DNA from 2 places in the Shewanella sp. ALD9 genome. Region 2 is predicted to be linked to the other one. Evidence: riboswitches for the same ligand, from Rfam matches in the RefSeq annotation. Region 2 holds a riboswitch; the other holds the start of a gene.
The links. Region 2 has a riboswitch for lysine ahead of CXF88_RS08880 (Na+/H+ antiporter NhaC family protein). Riboswitches for the same ligand answer to the same signal wherever they lie in the genome.
Positions count from the first base shown of each region.

Region 1 (3,343 bases), on a different contig from region 2:
TGGCCTGAATATACACGCTAGGCGCAACACTCTCGCTACCAATGAATGAATATACTGGAACGGTCAATGCGTGTCCTGTCGCCAGTTCTCCAACTTGAACTGACGATTGTATTGCTTTAGTCATATGATTACTCAAACAAGTTTTGGTGCAAGGCATTAACCACTTGCGCCGCTTCCGACTCTGCTACCAACACACATAAATTATGTGGGCTTGCGCCTTGGCAAATCATCCGAACATTATGGTTTTCAAGCACTTTAAACACCCTACTACAAATGCCAGCCGTTGATGCTATGCGATTACCGATGATGGCGATTAACGCTAAATCTTCCTCGACTCTTACACGACAATGTTGCGATAACTCTTGTAATAACGACTCACTGAGTAAGCCCTGGCCACTTGAATCTGAACCGGTTTTATCTAGGGTTAACGATACGTTAACCTCTGAGGTAGTGATTAAATCGACGGATATTTTGTGTCGCGCTAAGGTCGCGAACGTTTCAGCCAAAAATCCCTGAGCATGTAACATTTGCAAGCTATGCAAGTTAAGTAAAGTTTGATCGCGGCGCAACGCCACCGCTCTAAACACTGGGGTATCTTCAACTTGATGACGGATCCAAGTTCCGCCCATTTCAGGCGCTTTACTTGAACCTACAAACACCTGAATTTTTTGTCTTACTGCCGGTAAGATGGTGGCGGGATGCAATACTTTAGCGCCAAAGGTCGCCATCTCAGCCGCTTCATTAAAGCTAATTTCAGCAATCGGGCGGGCATTGGGGGCAAGGCGTGGGTCAGTGGTATAAATACCGGCCACATCGGTCCAAATCTCAACCGCTGTAGCACGAAGCGCTTCGGCAAGTAATGCCGCCGAATAGTCACTACCACCACGGCCTAATGTTGTTGTTCGTCCCTCTTCATCCGCACCAATAAAGCCTTGGGTAACGATAACGTAACGCGCAAGTAATGGCTGTAAAAAGTCACCTGCTAACATTGAAATAGCTTCAATTTGTGGCTCTGCGCGACCAAAGTGACTGTCGGTACGTAATACTTGGCGCACATCAAAATGATTTGAAGCAGTGCCCTTTTCCCGAATAACCGCAGAAAATAAAATCGATGAACATTGCTCTCCCGTCGACAGTAACTCGTCCATAACCGCTTTGCTGCGATTCAGCTCTAACGATTCACTGAGTACTGACATCCGGCTGAGTATTTTATCAATACTGGCTGCCACGTCTTGCGGACGACCGAGTTCATCTAATATCGCATATTGAATTTGAGCAATTTGCTTAAGCAATATCAAGCGACGCTCGTCATTAACATTAGCTTGGGTTAACTCAACTAATAAATTGGTCACTCCGCTGGAGGCGCTTACTACCACAAGACGAGTAGCTTGATTAGCCAACACAATATCTGCACAACGGCTCATAGAGGCGTAATCAGCAACTGACGTGCCGCCAAATTTGGCAACGACTAATTCTGGGGTATCTATTTCAGACTGAACAAAGCTCATACTGATGCCTCCGCTGTTTGCGAAAGACTCAAAAATAAGATGTGATTTACTAACATGATATACGCTCCGAACACACTACGTTCGAAGAGCCTGGTGCTAAGATAACGCACCCTTATAGAAGGGAAACAGCAATCATCACCAGAAGCTCTCCACCAAAAAAATAGGTGACAATCGTTAGGATTCAGCCTAATCGACCGATATCAATGTTTGCCAAACAAACTGATACCTCGGCGCTAATCTCCATCATAAGTGGTCATCGGATTGGCATCCTCTCACTTACTACCTAGTTAACGCTCCTCTTCTGTTCCTCCCGAAGGAGGGAGTTGAAAATAGCAAAAAATACCCTATCAAGTCAATCAGCAAACACAGTAAAAATACACTGTTTTGATAAAAAATATCGCTGTAGTGAAATATTATGCGGCTGCGACTTCAGAGCAATGATTGTTCTCTATTACGAAAAAATGCCCATAAATATCCAAAAAACATACTTAACCGCAAATTACCGAGACAATCTAGTAAGCATTGTCTCAAAATAATGTATTAATTATTTTATCGCAGCTGTGCAGTTTTAATTACGTCATTATTTACCCAGTTATACGAACCTATCTCTGGCAACTCACTCACCATCCTTAATCGGTGATTAAAAATTCCCATATCAACTTCAGGTTTGATGCTATCAAGGCATGCAATCAAAGATAGCAAACCTTGATTAACGTAGTAAATTGCATGTTGATTAAATTCTCGACCAAGCTCAACAGCTTGTTCTTTATCAATAAAAATAGCCCAGCTCTTTTCCATATGCGACAAATCAGGTGCTGCACCGATTAACGCACGATAGGGACGATTATATTGTTGAATTTTAAATTGAAGCTGACGATCGAGTAAGCGATTTTGACTAGGAGAGAGTCTTGAACCACGGGGGTTATGGGCAGTAACAATAGCAAATGGGAAATCATGAGAAAGGCGTTGAGTAAACAAAAAATGAGTACTTTGATACTCATTCCACAATGTATCTATAACATTTTCCATAATAAATTTTCGTCAATTAAGCCAGAATTAGTCTAGCAGATAGGTTTGATTTCTAAAAGGTTTACGATCTAAATCAGCAGTACTATATTAGAAAATCATTAATTATTATCATCTTAGCAAGGTTAATCTTTCATATACTCGAGTGTTATATTAATTTTTTAACATTTAATTTGTTAACAAATGCCTAAAACGAGTACAATAACCATTACGCACTATTAAATCACTGTAGCAAAGTTAGCTACATACACCTCAAAAACTCAGCAAATGTTGTTGTGAGTGTGACGATTTTTTGATGTAAAGTTTACAGTCGTACTAAATTTGTTCTACATTTGATAAAACATTAATACGATTAAATAAGTTTGCAATAGAAGGAACTATCTTTCTAAATGGCATTCATAGTAAGTAAGCTTAAGTGCAACAAATTTTACACCATCATGAATAAGTGCAAACGCGTGCCTTGGCGTAGTGGTAATTAATCGACGTAAGCAGACTCAGTAACCAGTATTAAGTGTTACATAATAGAGTTTATAGAGAGTGTTTAATTCAGGGTAGACATAGATAAACACCAAAAAATATCGGAATCTTAGCGCATTAGCTAAAGCGCTATTGCAATCTATTAGCACACAGTTCGCAAACAGTGGCTAGAATCGAATTTTATAAAATCAGGTAAATATCATGCAAAATCCGCACATTTTAATTGTTGAAGATGAAGCTGTAACTCGTAATACATTACGCAGTATTTTTGAAGCTGAAGGTTATGTTGTCACTGAAGCTAACGACGGCGCAGAAATGCATAAAGCCATGCA
Region 1 is NZ_PJCD01000002.1:859,916-863,258, forward strand. Features, by position in the region: gene CXF88_RS07140 (succinylglutamate desuccinylase/aspartoacylase family protein) at 1-124, opposite strand, end outside; gene lysC (lysine-sensitive aspartokinase 3) at 129-1,508, opposite strand; lysine riboswitch at 1,643-1,817, opposite strand; gene CXF88_RS07150 (DUF3293 domain-containing protein) at 2,058-2,537, opposite strand; gene arcA (two-component system response regulator ArcA) at 3,213-3,343, shown strand, end outside.
Region 1: linked by a shared signal. The riboswitch ahead of lysC (lysine-sensitive aspartokinase 3) and the one ahead of CXF88_RS08880 (Na+/H+ antiporter NhaC family protein) in region 2 are both predicted to bind lysine.

Region 2 (3,343 bases):
TGAGCGTAAAGCGGGCATCATGGTGTCTTCTGTTGAAGAGTTAGTTGATAAGTTAAAAAATGAAGCGAAGGTGATCTAATATGACCATTTTAGTATTAGCAGAACACGATAATGTCAGCCTGAAAACTGACACGGCGAAAGTAGTTAGCGCTGCAACAGCCATTGGTGGTGATATTCATGTACTGGTTGCTGGTGCTGATTGTTCTGCCGCAGTAAGTGCAGCACAAAGTTTAGCGGGCGTGAGTAAAGTGTTAGTGGCTGATGCTGCTCAATATGGCGCTCAACTAGCTGAAAATGTATCAAAATTGGTTGTTGATATTGCCGGAGACTATGAACATATTCTGGCTGCAGCAACCAGTATAGGTAAAGATACATTGCCTCGCGTAGCAGCATTATTAGACGTTGCCCAGATTTCTGAAGTGATTGAAGTTGTAAGCAGTGACACTTTTGTACGCCCTATTTATGCGGGTAATGCGCTTGCAACAGTGCAAAGCTTAGATGCTAAGAAAGTCATGACTGTGCGCTCAAGTGCGTTTGATGTTGTAGCATCAACAGGCAGTGCTGAAGTCATCAACTTAAGCCAAGCAATTGATTCAAAAACTGAGTTTGTTTCTCAGTCACTCACTGAATCAGCCCGTCCTGAACTCGGTAATGCTGGCATTATTGTGTCTGGCGGCCGTGGTATGGGCAGCGGTGAAAACTTTGCCATTTTAGAACAACTAGCCGATAAGTTAGGCGCAGCAGTAGGTGCATCACGTGCAGCTGTAGACGCGGGCTTTGTACCTAACGACTTGCAAGTTGGCCAAACGGGTAAGATTGTCGCCCCTAACTTGTACATTGCAGTGGGTATTTCTGGCGCGATTCAACATCTTGCTGGCATGAAAGACTCAAAAGTAATTGTGGCCATTAACAAAGACCCTGAAGCCCCTATTTTTCAAGTGGCGGATTATGGTTTGGTTGCCGACTTATTTGAAGCGGTACCGGCATTGAACAACCTCGTTTAATCAGATGTTAAGTCGCTAAACGGAGGAGTTGATTAAGCTCGTGTTGTTCAGCCGACTTTGACGCGCTATTAAACGTTCTGTTGTACGATTAAAAGGTTTCTACTCATAAGGTAGAAACCTTTTTTATTGGGCTACTCTTGGATTTCTCTTGGATTTAGTACTGGTTTAGGTGTTGATTTTTAAAAATTCAGTTCAAATATCCAGGGTTTGATGCGGTTGCTGTTTTTGTGCCCATTACACTAGTGTGCATTTGATTTAAAAACGTTAAACTAATGCTATGCAATTGTGGTTTAAATTGATGTTGTTGTTATTTTTCGTGCTGTTTAGTGCTTTTTACTGGCGCAGAATATGTAATTTATGATTGTATGTTCGCGTTGTGTGTAATGAGCTTTAACTACAAACAACAAAAGTAGAGGTGCGTTGCATAAAAGTCATGTTGAATTGGGTGATGCCAATAATTCGACATAAAAGGGTGCAATGCCGAAATAAATGGGGTTATCAGCCGCATTTGTTGGGGCAGTTCTCGAAAGGGACTGCACTGTCATAGTGTTTTTATCGACTTGATAAAAAGAATGATATTCATATTAAATGGATATTACTGTGGAGTGCTACTAGTTAAGTTAACGCATACACTTCCTGTGTATGTTTAGCCTTATTTCTAGTTTTTCTCCATTCGTATCCAACGAAGAAATAATTAAATTATGATAATAAGTTATGCCGATTCGGCACTTTCTGTTTTGCCACCACTTGTGGCTATTACTCTGGCTATTTTAACTCGTAAAGTATTGCTATCTTTAGGGGTTGGCATTGTTTTCGGCGCCTTATTACTAACCGATTTCTCATTGGTTGGCAGTGGCGAATATATTTTAAATACAGCCAGCCAGTTAGTTTGGAAAGACGCCGGACTGAACCGTTGGAATGTGTACATTTTAGGCTTTTTGATTGTGTTGGGTATGATCACAGCATTGATCACTGTCAGTGGCTCTGCTCGTGCTTTTGCTGATTGGGCTAAATTGCGTATTCGCAATAAACGTGATGCCAAGTTAATGACCATGTTTTTAGGCTGCGTAGTGTTTATTGATGATTACTTTAATAGTTTAGTCGTCGGCTCGATTTCACGTCCAATCACAGATCGCTACCATATTTCGCGTGCCAAATTAGCTTATATTCTTGATTCCACCGCTGCGCCGGTGTGTGTTATTTCTCCCGTATCTAGCTGGGGTGCATACATTATCGCCTTAATTGGCGGTATTTTAACGGCTCATGGATTTACCGATTCTGGTCATTTGAGCGTCTTTATTCAAATGATCCCAATGAACTTTTATGCCATTTTTTCGTTATTATTATTACTGTGTGTTGCAACGTTTAGCTTAGATGTTGGCCCAATGCGCCAGCATGAATTAAACGCACTGCGGGGTAACTTGTTTGATGAGTCAAAAGGCCAACCCCCTGGCGCTGTTACAGATTTACCTGAAGCCGATACCGGTAAAGTGATGGGCTTATTTTTACCTATCGCGGTATTGGTGTTTGCGACAGTGTATTTTATGGTGTCAAGTGGCGCCGATGTGTTAGCAGCAAAAGACTTACCGTTTAACGTACTCGGGGCATTTGAGAATACCGATGTTAGCTCGTCACTATTTTTTGGCTCTGTAGTTGGTCTTATTGCGACGCTCATTCTTGCGATTCAGCAAAAAGTTGACTTGTCTATGTTACTCAAAGGCATGTCGGTTGGCGCGCGCTCGATGTTGCCAGCCATTTACATATTACTTTTTGCATGGACAATTTCGAGTGTGATTGGACAGCTTGAAACCGGTAAGTACATGGCAAGTTTAGCCACTGACAATATTCCGTTTGCGATGTTACCTGCAGTGTTATTCCTATTAGCGGGTATTACCGCATTTGCGACAGGAACAAGTTGGGGCACGTTTGGGATTATGTTGCCTATTGCAGCAGATATGGCTATGGGAAGTGATAGTACTATGATGTTGCCAATGTTGGCCGCAGTATTGTCTGGTGCGGTATTTGGCGATCATTGTTCGCCCATTTCTGACACCACTATATTGTCGTCAACCGGTGCCAGTTGTCATCATATTGATCACGTGGTTACTCAACTGCCGTATGCCTTAATTGCCGCTTTCATCAGTTTAGTCGGTTACACCGTATTAGGTTTTACTGGCTCATTAATCGCAGGGTTAGTTTGCTGTAGCGTGTTGTTTGTCATCAGCATTGTGATATTACACTTTTGGGCTAAGAAGTAATTTCTTGAACTAAGCCCTACTGTATGTAGGTAAATGTCCAATTTAAGCTGTAATAAAAATGCCGTATTCGTTATGAATACG
Region 2 is NZ_PJCD01000003.1:284,066-287,408, forward strand. Features, by position in the region: gene CXF88_RS08870 (electron transfer flavoprotein subunit beta/FixA family protein) at 1-79, shown strand, start outside; gene CXF88_RS08875 (FAD-binding protein) at 81-1,004, shown strand; lysine riboswitch at 1,407-1,623, shown strand; gene CXF88_RS08880 (Na+/H+ antiporter NhaC family protein) at 1,703-3,262, shown strand.